2 regions of the Paenibacillus sp. FSL W7-1332 genome follow, and region 1 is predicted to be linked to the other one. Evidence: predicted binding sites of a transcription regulator. Region 1 holds the regulator's gene; the other holds the start of a gene.
What was found. The regulator NrdR, encoded in region 1, represses ribonucleotide reductase genes. The targets are predictions, from matches to a motif close to AACACNATATATNGTGTT.
Positions count from the first base shown of each region.

Region 1 (6,786 bases):
CGAGCCTGCAACCGACTCAAGCCTTTCACCGACGGCAGTGAAGCATAAATTGCTTTCTTTCGCGAGCAGTAAAGCGATTTTCAACCGGGTTGGTTCCCCCAAAGCTTTATACACTTTAACCGCTTGCCCGATATCTTCTTGATTTTCTCCCACTGTTTCCATCCACCTCCCCGCGCATCTTCTGCAGTTCTATAACTATCGAAATCAAGTTTAGCACCATGTCGTTCAAATGTAAAGGGCAGAGCTGAACCCTGCTCCCTCTACCCTCGCTAATTTTATTCCTCGACGGCGATGCCGGCTGCTCTTAAATGCCCGTAGGCAACGATTCTGCTAAACTGAGATGAAACTTCATCTGCAGGAAGGGGTTTATCGTTTTTAATCCACCAAATTACAATCCCCATGAATGACGATCCGAGGTATTCGATCAATAATTCCTTGGATATCGCTAATGGTGAGTTTCCCTGAGCAGGTTTCCACCCCTCAATTAATTTATCTTTAATGATATTTTCCATTTTCGCTTGAAACTGATAGATTCTATTCTCATCTATTAACATGGAATGATAAAAGGTCAAATTTAGAGAAATATGCTCCAGTACAGTTTGCATGACTGTCTCGAGTAGAGAAATACTGAAAGGATTCATGCTGATGGGACAAAGAACGACCGCATCCTTTAATTCGCTCAACAATTCATTCATACATGTATCTAATAAATCAGGCTTGTTTTGGTAGTGGAGATAAAATGTGTTTCGATTGATCATAGCCCGATCGGCAATATCCTGGATCGTTATGGATTCATATCCCTTTTCCTGAATAAGCTCATAAAACGCCTTTCGAATCGATTGTTTCGTGCGCAGTATTCTTAAGTCGGTTTTCTTGTTCATTGTTTTCGTTCCCCCTACATTTATTTAGGTCGTTAAGCGACAAAGTTTTATGAGTTGTCTGTTATCCATCATAACTAAAAATATTGAATATTGAGCGTTATATTAGCCTCTATTATAATGAGCAAGAGATAAATAAACAACATATTGTTCAATATTTATCTAGATGACTAAATAACTCTAAAGAGGATTTTCCAATGACATTCAACCATCTACATGAGCTTGTTCGTAAGGCAGTCGCCGTACTGGAAAGTTTTGAGAGCGGCAATCCCGAAGCGATTACGGCTTACGTTCATCCAGATCAATATATTCAGCATAACCAGGCCTTACTCGATGGTCGTGAAACCATGCTTGGTGCTCTAGATCATTTAAAGGAAATTGGTACAAAGGTAAGCATTAAGCGGGCTTTAGTTGACGGAAATTATGTGGCACTTCATTCTGTATATCATTTTCACGGCCCTAAAATCGTATTTGATATCTTCCGTTTTGAGAATGGACTAATCGTTGAGCACTGGGATAATTTGCAAGAGATGGTGGAGAAGACACCAAGCAATCATACAATGATTGACGGACCGGTTACGATTAAGGATATCGACAAAACGGATGCCAACAAGGCATTTGTCAGAAGCTATGTTGAGAACATCTTGCTCGGGAAGAACCCTGACCTGCTTGCCTCTTACTTTGATGGAGATCACTACATTCAGCATAGTCCGCATATTGCAGATGGACTTTCAGGTCTTCACGCTGCTTTGCAGGCTCTGAAGGAGAAAAATGTTGAGTTTCAATATACTTATGTCCATCAAGTTATCGGTCAAGGCGATTTTGTTCTTACAATGAGTGAAGGTCTGTTTGATGGTCAGCATACCGCTTTCTACGATTTGTTCCGCGTAGAGGATGAAAAGATCGCTGAGCATTGGGACGTAATCGAGGCCATCTTGCCGGCAGAAAAACGAAAAAATTCGAACAGTAGATTTTGAAGTTTGTGTAGCTGAATCGCAAGAAAGACATCGCCGAAATTTAAGTGCGGTGATGTCTTTCGATTTTACGAATGTACTTGAGTGATCATTTTTTTAATGAAATGGATACAGAAGCGTTGCTGCAGCAACGCTATTTTTGTTCATTGCCATGAAGTGACCGTGTGATGCAGCCATATTATATGGTGGTCCTTTCACAATGAACATTGCCGTTGATAATCAACCATATGTTCATTATAAAGAGACAAGGAGTAGTGGATCATGAAAATGCTGACACAAAAAATGATGTGGCTGGGAATGGTGCTCGTCCTGATCGTGTTGACCGTATTCGGGGTAGCGATGATGGGATCGGTGCTTGGATCGAAGCCAAAGGAGGTCCCGGTGGCCCTCGTTATCCTGGACCAGCCGGCGGAGCTGCCGACTGGAGGAACGTTTGCGGTAGGGGAAATGATCCGGGAAAAGTTGCTGTCGAGCCCAGCAATGCCGTTCGTCTGGCATGTCGTGGATTCCGAGGAAAAGGCCCGGGAAGGACTGTATAAACGCGAATATTACGGAGCGATGGTGATTCCGGCGGATCTGAGCAGCGGTTTACTCTCGCTAGCAACGCACTCGCCGATTCACCCTAATGTGAGAATCCTCTCCAATGAGGGTATGAACACCCAAGCCTCGATGGTCGTAAGACAGGCAATGGGGCAAGCGATGAAAATGATCAACGGGGAACTGTTGCAGCAGCTGCTTGGGCAGATCGGACAGCAAACGGAGCAAATTCCGGTTGAGACGGCTAAAGCTTTAATGACACCGGTGAACGTTCAGGAGGAAGTCGTGCATCCACCGGGAGTGAATAATGCGGCGGGGAATGCGCCGGGTTTGTTGACCCAGATTATATGGATCGGCAGCATGGTGACCGGAGTCGTCTTGTTCCTGGCTAGCCAGAAGGCGGTCGCCGCGGGTTCAAGGAGATGGACAGTCAGCGCGCTGCAAGCTATCGGGGGGCTTGCGATCGTCGGCATAGCCTCGTGCTACACCATATGGATGGCTTCGTCGTGGTACGGTATGGAACTGGCGAACGCGGGGGAGACGTGGTTGTTCTTATGGTTGGCTGGATCGGCGTTCTTCTTGTTGCAATCTTCCTTGCTGAATTGGATCGGATTCCGGGCAATACCGCTTCTCGTACTGCTGATGTTCTTCTCCATGCCGCTGCTGAACATGGCTCCGGAGTTCTTGTCGCAGATAACGCGAGATTGGATCTATTCGTGGACGCCACTGCGGTTCGCGGCAGGAGGGCTACGGGAAGTAATGTACTTCGGCGGACTGGACGCAGCTTACTCAAACGCCTTGATTTTGTGGGGCGTCGCCGGTGGATTTTTGGTCTTGCTGCTCACTTCCGGATTTAGGGTCGGTCGAGCGACAGATGCCGCTCCTACTTCTTTTACAAGCAATTAAAATAAAGTAAGAACAATCAACGATGCGTTGTACTTCCTTTTTTACGCTCAATGTTATAATTAGATTGCGACCATTTCTGGGAAGAATTAAAAAGTTATTAATCAAAACCACCCGTGTGAACGGGTGGTTTGCTCTGCGGCTGAAAGCCTTTGTTACTGGCCAGCCCTAAAGGGCATTGAATCGTTCGCCAACCGCACTACTTTTTCGGCTACCCCTTAAGGGGTCTTCTAGTTCTTCTTCTTTCGTTTGCTTCCTGTTTCTTCTCCTGTGAATGGATCTATATACTCTTCCAGCGTCATTTGCTCTGCAACCACGTCTTCTTGTAACTGATTTCGTATATACTCTTCAATCACTTTCTTGTTCCTTCCTACCGTGTCCACATAAAACCCTTTACACCAGAATTTTCGATTCCCATACTTATATTTTAAATTTGCATGGCGATCAAATATCATTAAGCTACTCTTCCCTTTTAGATACCCTATAAATGATGACACACTTATTTTCGGCGGTATACTTACCAGCATGTGTATATGATCTTTACATGCCTCTGCTTCTATAATTTCTACACCTTTTCTTTCACACAATTGTCTTAGTATTTTTCCTATATCTCTTTTCAATTTCCCATAGATCACTTGTCTTCTGTACTTTGGTGCAAACACTATGTGATACTTACAATTCCATTTTGTATGTGCTAAACTGTTCACATCAGATGCCATCTGATCTCCTCCTCGTGTTTTAAATTTGGTTGGCGAACCGAATTTATCTTAACACTTCGGAGGATTTTTTTTATACAACGCTTAAGCTATCCTGAACCATACGCATAGCGTATGGTTTTCTTTTTACAAGAAAAAGGAAAAAACCCTTGATAATCAAGGGTTTTCTTCGTATGGAGCCTAGGGGGATCGAACCCCTGACCTCATCGCTGCCAGCGATGCGCTCTCCCAGCTGAGCTAAGGCCCCGTAAGCGACTTCTATATCATATAAAAAATCAGCAGGCATGTCAACAGGTTTTTCACATTTTTTGATGACGTGCTGTATCCCTTTTACTTCTCTATATAATGTCACTTATCGATGATGAGGATGGGCTCCTTGAGAGCACCGGAAGAGCACCTGGATCACGCAGAACCCTGGTGCTCTTACAGCTCCTGACCGTCCGTATCCTTGGACAGTAGGCTTTTCAGTTCCTTCATAAACATATTGATATCCTTGAACTGCCGATACACGGACGCAAACCGGACGTACGCTACCTCATCGACCGGATACAGCCGTTCCATCAGAAGCTCCCCGATCTGGCGGCTCTCCACCTCTGCTGCTGCGGTATTGCGCAGTGCCTTCTCGACATCCGATACGATCATATCCAGCTGGTCCACGGATACCGGACGCTTCTCGCATGCCCGGATCAAACCGCGGAGTACCTTCTCCCGGCTGAATTCTTCGCGGCTTCCATCCTTCTTCACAACAATCAGCGGCGTTTCCTCCACCATCTCAAAGGTTGTGAATCTCTTGCTGCACTGCTCGCATTCCCTGCGGCGGCGGATGGATTTATTCTCGTTGGCAGGCCTGGAATCCAGCACTTTCGTTCCGGCATAACTGCAATATGGACACTTCATAAAGTCATCTTCACTTCCTTTGTTTTCAGCGTATTTTAGCCTTAACGGCCCTAATGAAAAATTTACCAGCAAAACTTTTTTCTTTTATGTTATGAAAATGCGAAACCCGAGACATAATACTTTTACCAACCCAAGGAGGTGAACTTAACATGGCACAAAGCAACAACAACTCCAACAACCTGGTTGTTCCTCGCGCAAACGCTGCTCTTGAGCAATTGAAGTACGAGGTAGCTCAAGAACTTGGTATCTCCATTCCACAAGACGGATACCAAGGTAACATGACTTCCTACGAGAACGGTTCGATCGGGGGATACATCACAAAGCGTCTTGTAACCCTGGCCGAGCAACAATTGGCTGGTCAATTCTCCGGTCAATAATTGATTCTTCCTTAAAAAAGGAGTGTTGGACGGCTCGATGTAAGAGCCTGTCCAGCGCTCTTTTTTCGTTAAAAGCCGTCCTTATACACATCCGTATATTGATTATAATAATAAATCACGCGCTGTACATAGTGGCGGGTTTCCCCGATGGGAATACTCTTCACATTCTCGTAGGTTCCATCCCACATGCCCTTGTTGATCCAATTCTTGACGTTCCCGGGGCCTGCATTATAGGCGGCGATGGCGGCAATTGGGTTGCCGTCCATTTCCTTGTGCAGGTTCTGAATATACCAGGTGCCCAGCTGGATATTCGCATCCACTTCATTCTTTACGTTCAGCAGGTTTACCGATGGCAGCTTGGCCATTTCCATCGCCCAATTCGCCGTATCCGGCATCAGCTGCATAATGCCCAGGGCGCCTTTCTTGGACTCCTTACCCGGCTTGAAGTTCGTTTCCACACGAATGATGGATGCCACCAGGAACGGATCGACCTCATAGTAAGCGGCATGCTTCCGTATTTCATCTTTATAATGAATCGGATACAGCAAGGTCATCCAGTTCGAGCTCAGATACAGAAGCGCTACAAAAGAGACAAACAGCAGAAGCAGCACTCTTTTTTTACGGAGCCACTTCATAGACTAACCAACCTGCCCCACAGGTTGTCCACCTGCTGCTGTGTTTCGGCCAATGTTCCGCTGTTATCGATGAGGATATCCGCCAGACGCTTCTTCTCCTCGATATCCATCTGACTGTTTAAACGCGCTTCCGCCGCTTCCCTGTTAAGATCATCGCGTACCATCAGACGCTCAAGCTGCAGCTCTCGCGGTACATAAACAACAGCGATCTGGTCAAGATAAGAATAATACTCCTTGGCCTCAAGCAGCAGCGGAATATCCGCCACGACGAGCCGGTCGGGATACTGCCGCTCATACGCTTCCGTCCGTTCCCGGATTTCCTGCCGGATCGCCGGATGCGTGATCTCATTCAATACCGTTCTCTGCTCGGGATGATGGAAGATCACTTCCCCGAGTTTTTTTCGATTCAGCGTACCGTCCTCAAACAGGATCGCTTGTCCAAAATGTTCGGTCACTTTACCCAGCACCGGATGACCCGGGAGCATGACTTCCCGGGCGATGAGATCCGCATCGACGAGAAGTGCTCCCTTCATGGCCAACATGGAGGACACGGTGCTCTTGCCAGTTGCAATTCCTCCGGTTAAACCGATATTCATGACTTCACCTCATAACAGCTTCATTATACCCATGACGATTAACAAAAAAGCAGGCAAATAAGAGATAAAACGCATGCCGCCCTTGGATGCAAAACGTAAACCAACCCTCATGCCCAGCACCAGGAATATCCCGCTAAACAAGGAAACAACAGCCGCGGTACCTAACGGTGAGAAGCCCAGCATGGCGGCGCCAAGCCCTGCGCCGAACGCATCGAGCGATAACGCGATCCCGAGCCACATCGCCTCCCACGGGGAGATGCTGCCGGAGTCGTC
Region 1 covers NZ_CP150209.1:5,759,536-5,766,321, forward strand. Annotated here, with positions in the region: gene MKX98_RS25990 (metalloregulator ArsR/SmtB family transcription factor) at 1-153, opposite strand, end outside; gene MKX98_RS25995 (TetR/AcrR family transcriptional regulator) at 276-881, opposite strand; gene MKX98_RS26000 (nuclear transport factor 2 family protein) at 1,076-1,855, shown strand; gene MKX98_RS26005 (ABC transporter permease) at 2,114-3,295, shown strand; gene tnpA (IS200/IS605 family transposase) at 3,523-4,011, opposite strand; tRNA gene MKX98_RS26015 (tRNA-Ala) at 4,183-4,255, opposite strand; gene nrdR (transcriptional regulator NrdR) at 4,432-4,905, opposite strand; gene MKX98_RS26025 (alpha/beta-type small acid-soluble spore protein) at 5,055-5,282, shown strand; gene MKX98_RS26030 (lytic transglycosylase domain-containing protein) at 5,351-5,917, opposite strand; gene coaE (dephospho-CoA kinase) at 5,914-6,513, opposite strand; gene ytaF (sporulation membrane protein YtaF) at 6,523-6,786, opposite strand, start outside.

Region 2 (6,786 bases), 3.7 Mb from region 1:
CGGTAGCCGTGCTGGGTATCGGCGGCGTGGGGGGCATTGCGGTGGAAGCCCTCGCCCGTTCCGGGGTAGGCCGTATCATTCTGATCGACAAAGACGTGGTGGATATCACCAACATCAATCGGCAGATCCATGCCTTAACGACCACGGTAGGTCAGAAGAAAGCAGACCTGATGGTTGAACGTGTCAAACTGATCAATCCGGAATGTGAAGCGATCGCCCTGAACATGTTCTACACCGAAGAGACGTATGAAGAGTTGTTTAAATTCGATCTGGATTATGTGATTGATGCGTCGGATACGATTATTTATAAAGTACATCTGATCAAGGAATGCCTGCGGCGCGGTATTCCGATCATCTCCAGCATGGGGGCAGCCAACAAAATGGACCCCACGAAGTTCCAGGTAGCTGACATCTCCAAAACGTCCATGGATCCGATTGCCCGTATTGTACGCACCAAGCTGCGCAAAGACGGCATCAAGAAAGGGGTCAAGGTTGTTTTCTCACTAGAGGAGCCGATGAAGCCCCGCCAGGACGTTACGGAGAAGATTGTACCCGAGAATGCTCCTGAAATCCGGAAAGCGAAGCAGCCTCCGGCAAGCAATGCATTCGTTCCGCCTGTGGCCGGACTGATTATGGTGAGCGTAACGGTGAAAGAACTGCTTGAAAAAGGCGGCGTTTCGTTGTAACGAGGCATCCGGACAAAATTAAACTCGGCTCGAGAAAACGATAGGTAAACGGAAGGCATGGAGTAAGAACGGCCTTTCGGCAAAGTTGAGCGTGGTTAACCAGACGCAGCGTCAAAGGACGCTGCGTTTTTTCTGCGGACGAAAGCGATCAGGACAACAAACCCAAACATTAAAATTCCTATGACAGAGCTTTGCTAGTATATCCGGGCCAGTTGTGCTACAATGAAACTCCTTTTTGTGTCACGGCCCTTAAAGCCAGACTTCGATGCGAAAAAAATATGTTTCTTAGGAGGTAACTGAAAGTGTCAGAATCTTTTCAAAGTGCCTATCAAGAAGAAGAGTCAAGACTAAACGAGGTTATCGTTGAAATTGACCGTCAGCTTGAACGTTTGCGCGGCATTCCGGTATACACGGGCCATGATTTTACGGAGCAGGTGCTCGAAGCAGGACGGGAAGAGAAACGGCAGGCCCTCGCCAAAAGTTTGCCGGAGCCTTACTTCGGGAGGCTGGATTTTCAGGAGAGCGGAACGGGAGCGAAGAAACCGCTCTACATCGGGAAGATTGGCTTCGATAAGGAAGATGCCGGGGATCACCCGATGGTGATTGATTGGCGAGCTCCGGTCGCGAGTCTTTTTTATTCGTTTACCGGCGGTACCGACCCGGCTTCGTTCGAAGCACCCGAAGGAATCATCGAGGGGCTAGTCTATTTAAAACGCAACGTCGTGATCCGAAAGCAAATTTTGGAACGGGTATCGGATACGTACAATCGGGAAAGCGGCGGACCTGCCGTATCCGATGAGTTTTTGGTTTACCGTCTCGGGGAGAACAAGGATAACCGGCTGCGGGATATCGTATCCACGATTCAGGCCGAGCAGGACAAAATCATCCGGGCTGCCAAAAATACCGCACTTATCATCCAAGGGGTGGCGGGAAGCGGAAAAACGACGGTGGCGCTGCATCGGCTGGCATATTTGCTCTATCAGTACAAGGAGCAGGTAACCGCGGAGAAAATGATCATATTCGCACCCAACCTGATGTTTCTGGATTACATATCCGACGTGCTGCCTGAGCTCGGAGTCGGCGATATACAGCAGCGCACATTTGGCGATTGGGCAGCGGAGCTGCTCGATATTCAGCTCGCTTCGGATGATCATGCACAGACGCTTCATCAATGGTTCGAGACAGAGCCAGGTCAGGGTACCCCGGATATTGACGATAATGTCAGCGGCCGCTACAAAGGCTCATTGAGACTGATGGAGATCATCCGGCGCTGCGTGGAGTCCATCGAAACGGAGGCTCTTCCGGACGGGGACTTCTCTCCATGGGATGGGGCTGTACTGAAACAGGAGACGATCGCGGAATGGTTCTACCAGGAATATAAACCGTACCCGCTGGCCAAGCGGAAGGAACGGCTGCTGGCCAGGCTGCACCGCTGGGTCGAGATGGAGCTGAAGAAATCGCCGTCAGCGGCCGTGATGAAAGAACGGAAGAAAAAAGCGGCTCAACGAGAAAAGGCTTACGGGAACCGATGGCTGAAATTTGAGCCGGTCTCATTATATAAACAATTGTTTGGGGCGGTTAAGGCAACCGGATCGTGGTTTGAAGAGCTATCCGCTCTGATTCCGTCCGAGGTGCTCGCCGCAACGCGTAAAGATCTGAAGAAAAACGTGGTCCGCGAAGAGGATTTGCCTGCCTTGCTGTATTTCCACTGTTTATTGAATGATATTACCGGAGAGCAGCGTTTTGACCATATCGTTATTGATGAGGCTCAGGATTTCTCGCCATTTCAGGTGGCTGTGCTGGACCTGTTCGTCAGAGGACATTCCTTCACCATATTAGGTGATTTGTCGCAGGGCATTCATGCCTATCGCGGCGTTCATGCGTGGGAAGAGATGAGCTCCCTGTTTAAGGAAGAGGAAACAGCCTATTTTGCGCTTACACGCAGTTATCGCTCCACGATGGAGATCATCGAATTTGCGAACGGCATTTTGGAGAAGGGTGTCAGCAGTGATCTGCTTGCCGTTCCGGTATTCCGGAGCGGCGATACCGTTCGCCTGATTCCTTATGATTCGGCGAAATCCCGAACGAGAGATTTGGAACGGGCGATGGAGGCACTCATCGCTAAGGAATATCGGACGGTCGCTATACTCACTCGAACCTTGCGAGAAGCGCAAGAGCTGCATGAGCAATTCATTACTGCGTGGCCGATGCTGAATCTGATCGATGGCAGCAAAGGAACGTATCAGGGCGGTTATTCCGTGCTTCCTGTTTATTTGTCCAAGGGGCTTGAGTTCGATGCGGTGGTGGTGGCGGATGCAGATCGGGCGCATTACGCGGAAAAAGCATGGGATGCCAAGCTGATGTATGTGGGATGTACGCGGGCACTGCATGAGCTGTGGCTGCTGCATAATGAGCCGCTGCCAACGTATATCAGGACGGAGACTTCAGAAATTACTGCCAGCGGCTGGCCCGTGGAGTAAGGTGAGATTGTGTTACTAACGTTGTAATGCAGTGTGAAATGGAAAGATAGGAAGATGTCCCGTGGGGTGGCACATGTCTGCATGTGCTTTCTCTGCGGGACTTTTTTGTTCTGCTTTTTGCTTAACCAAGCATTTGGTAGGAAGAGCCCAGATTCTCGATATACCGGATCAAGGTCCAAACGGCGAGGATGAAAAGTGCAGCTGCCAAGATGATGAAGAGGGTCATTTTTCGCATAGGTTTTCGTTTCATTTCAAGAACCTCCCTTCGAGCTTTAGATGGTCTAGCGAGATTTCGTCTACCTCACTTCGGGCACCCTGTATAATTTCTATATTATGTAACGCTCCGGAACGATAAAAGTTCGTTAACATGTTAAACGGGCGCGAATATCGATGGATTTCCGAATCACTAAAATGGATGTCATAGGGTTGCTACAGGCATGGCGAAACTGAATATGGTATGATAGAGGGTGACGGATTTGATTGAAACCGGCTTATCGTTACATTGATATCAGACAAGGAAGTGTAGCAATGGATTTATTCAGTATCGGGCGTGAAGGGGACCGGGATTCCCGGCTGCTGGCCGATCGGATGCGCCCTTCGTCGCTGGATGAATATATAGGACAAGAACATATTATCGGTCCGGGCAAACTGCTCAGACGGGCCATAGAGGCAGACCAGGTCTCTTCCATTTTATTGTACGGCCCGCCGGGATGCGGCAAAACGACGCTTGCGCATATTATCTCACAGCAAACGAAGGGGTACTTCGTTCGGCTGAATGCGGTGGAGGCCTCGGTTAAGGACGTCAGGGAGGTCATTGAGCAAGCCCAGAGCAACCGCAGTTTGTACGGCACCAAAACGATCCTGTTTCTGGATGAGGTCCACCGCTTTAACAGCTCAAGACAGGACGCGCTGCTGCCTGCCGTGGAGAACGGCACGATTATATTTATCGGCGCGACGACGGAGAACCCCTTTCATTACGTAAATGGGGCCTTGATGAGCCGTTCAACCTTGTTCCAGCTTGAGCCGCTGAATAAGAACCATTCCTTGATCGCGATGCAGCGCGCGCTATCCGATCCGGATAAAGGTCTTGGATTCATGGAGCTTCAGGCAGATGAGGAAGCATTGGAGCATATTGCAACGATGGCGAACGGCGACATCCGGCGTGCATTGAATGCGCTTGAGCTCGCTGCGATGACGACCCCGCCTGATGCAGGCGGCACGGTCCATATTACGCTGGATGTGGCCGAGGAATCGATCCGCAAGCCGCTCGTCAAGGCGGACGAGTCCACGCAGTATGACGTGCTGTCCGCCTTTCATAAAAGCATTCGGGGTTCCAGCGATGCGGCATTGTTCTGGTTCCTGTATGCGGTCGAAAAGCTGGGGATGGACCCGATGGTGTTCATCCGCCGCTTGATTGCTGCCAGCAGCGAGGATATCGGGCTGGCTAATCCGCAAGCGATGGTTCAGGCTGTAAGCGCACTGGACGCCTACCGGAATAACGGCTGGCCAGAAGCCAAGCTTAATATCGCCCAGGCTATCCTGTTTGCGGTGGAAAGTCCAAAATCCGATGGCGTTGTGACCGCCATATCACGGGCGATGTCCGCCATGGATGAAGTAAAGTCGGCGGAGGTCCCGCTTCATTTGCGTGATGCGCATTATTCGGGGGCGGTAAAGCTGGGGCATGTCGGCTATAAGTACCCCCATGATTATCCGGGTCATTACGTGAAGCAGGAATATTTGCCGAAGGAGCTTTCCCGCCGGGTGTTCTATCAGGCGACCGAGCAGGGGAACGAAGCCAAGATCGCTCACAACCAGCGATTACGACGCGAAGAATAAGGTCTTACTGCGATAACGGGATCTACGGCTGTTAGTATAGTTAAATGGAGGAAACGAATGATGAAAACAGGGAAACAACGGTTTGTCATCCTGCTGCTGTCCGTCGGTCTTATGCTGAGCGGCTGTTCGGGGAAAAGCGCCCAGGAGCAGGTCGAAAGTGGACAGGCAACCGAGGCAGCGCATGAGCATGGACATCAGACGCAGCTGTCCAACGGGGATATCCAGGAGGCGACGGCTTCGATTGATGAGCTGCCTGCCTTTTTGAAGAGCCAGACCAGCGAGCTCCAAACGATCTATGCCTTGTCCGCGCAGGTCAGTGATGTCCTGAAATACATTCCTTGTTACTGCGGCTGTGGGGACAGTGCCGGTCATGAGAGCAACCTGAATTGTTTTATTGATGAGATCCAGGAGGACGGCACCGTGGTGTGGGATGATCATGGCACCCGCTGCGGGGTATGCCTGGACATTGCCGTGGAATCAGCTAAAATGAGCAGCGAGGGCAAAAGTCTGACGGATATTCGGACCGCAATCGACGAAAAATACAGCACAGGTTATGCTAAGCCGACACCAACCCCGCTGCCGCCTGCCGAAAGTTAATTCTACTGTGGTTAAACAAGAAGGTACCCGATGTGATCAATGGTCACTCGAGTGCCTTTTTTCTGTTGGGATTCATGTCCTTTAAGGACGTTATCAGGATTGGCTCATATGCTTCATAGGATCAGCAGACGTGATCTATCTCACAGCATCAAACTATATATGGATGTAAATTGATTAAACGAAACTATATATAGTGTATAAATGATCTGAGAAGAAGGAGTTGATTCGTTTCATGAAAGTCATGAAGAGAGACGGATGCCTGGTGAATTTTGAGATAAGCCGGATTGTGAAGGCAGTGGATAAAGCTTTTATAGCTGTTGAGGGGGTGTCCCGCAAGGAGGCTTCCCTGCAGCTTGGCGAGGAGGTTGCCCGCGTCACCGCGGGGATGGAGCAGGTGAGTGTGGAGGAAATTCAAGATATCGTTGTTGAACAATTGGAAAGCACAGGTTATGCAGCGGCAGCGGCAGCTTATCAACATTACAGGGAGGCCCGTGATCTGGAGCGGATGCGGCGGGGAGAACTCTACAAGATCAGCAGGGATGTGATTGGGGTAACGAATCTGGATCTGCTGCGGGAGAATGCGAATCTGAACGGGGAATCCTTCAGTGGAAAAATGAGTCGGATCGGCTCTGAGTATGCCAAATGGATGGCAAGCAAATTTATCCTGCCCGGAGAGCTCATGAGAGCGGTCAGGGATGGTTATGTGTACGTGCACGACCTGGACCAGTATGCACTCGGTACGACGAACTGTATTTTCATCCCGTTTGACCGTCTATTGGCCAAAGGGTTCAATACCGGTAACGGATCGGTCAGGCCGCCGCAGAGCATCATGACCGCGATGGCGCTGGTGGCCATCATATTTCAATCTCAGCAGAACAGTCAATTCGGCGGCGTGTCCGGAAATAAAATCGATTGGGATCTGGCCCCGTATGTCGGCAAATCGTTTCGCCGGCATTTTCGGAAAGGGCTTGCCTACTTCGGAGAGGTGGAGCAGGGCAAGCATAGACCCAATGTACAAGTTCTTCCCGATAACGAATTATACATAGACAACAAGCAGTTGAAGGACTCTTATCCGCGAATATATCATTACGCATATAACGAAACGGTGAATGAAGTAAAACAGGCCGCGGAATCCCTGATCCATAATTTAAACACGATGAGCAGCCGGGCCGGTGGACAGATCCCTT
Region 2 covers NZ_CP150209.1:1,964,189-1,970,974, forward strand. Annotated here, with positions in the region: gene MKX98_RS08490 (tRNA threonylcarbamoyladenosine dehydratase) at 1-686, shown strand, start outside; gene MKX98_RS08495 (UvrD-helicase domain-containing protein) at 989-3,166, shown strand; gene MKX98_RS08500 (hypothetical protein) at 3,288-3,416, opposite strand; gene MKX98_RS08505 (replication-associated recombination protein A) at 3,695-5,002, shown strand; gene MKX98_RS08510 (PCYCGC motif-containing (lipo)protein) at 5,060-5,599, shown strand; gene MKX98_RS08515 (anaerobic ribonucleoside triphosphate reductase) at 5,832-6,786, shown strand, end outside.
Region 2: a site for NrdR is predicted at 5,780-5,797, ahead of MKX98_RS08515 (anaerobic ribonucleoside triphosphate reductase). Genes of this name have one in related genera too.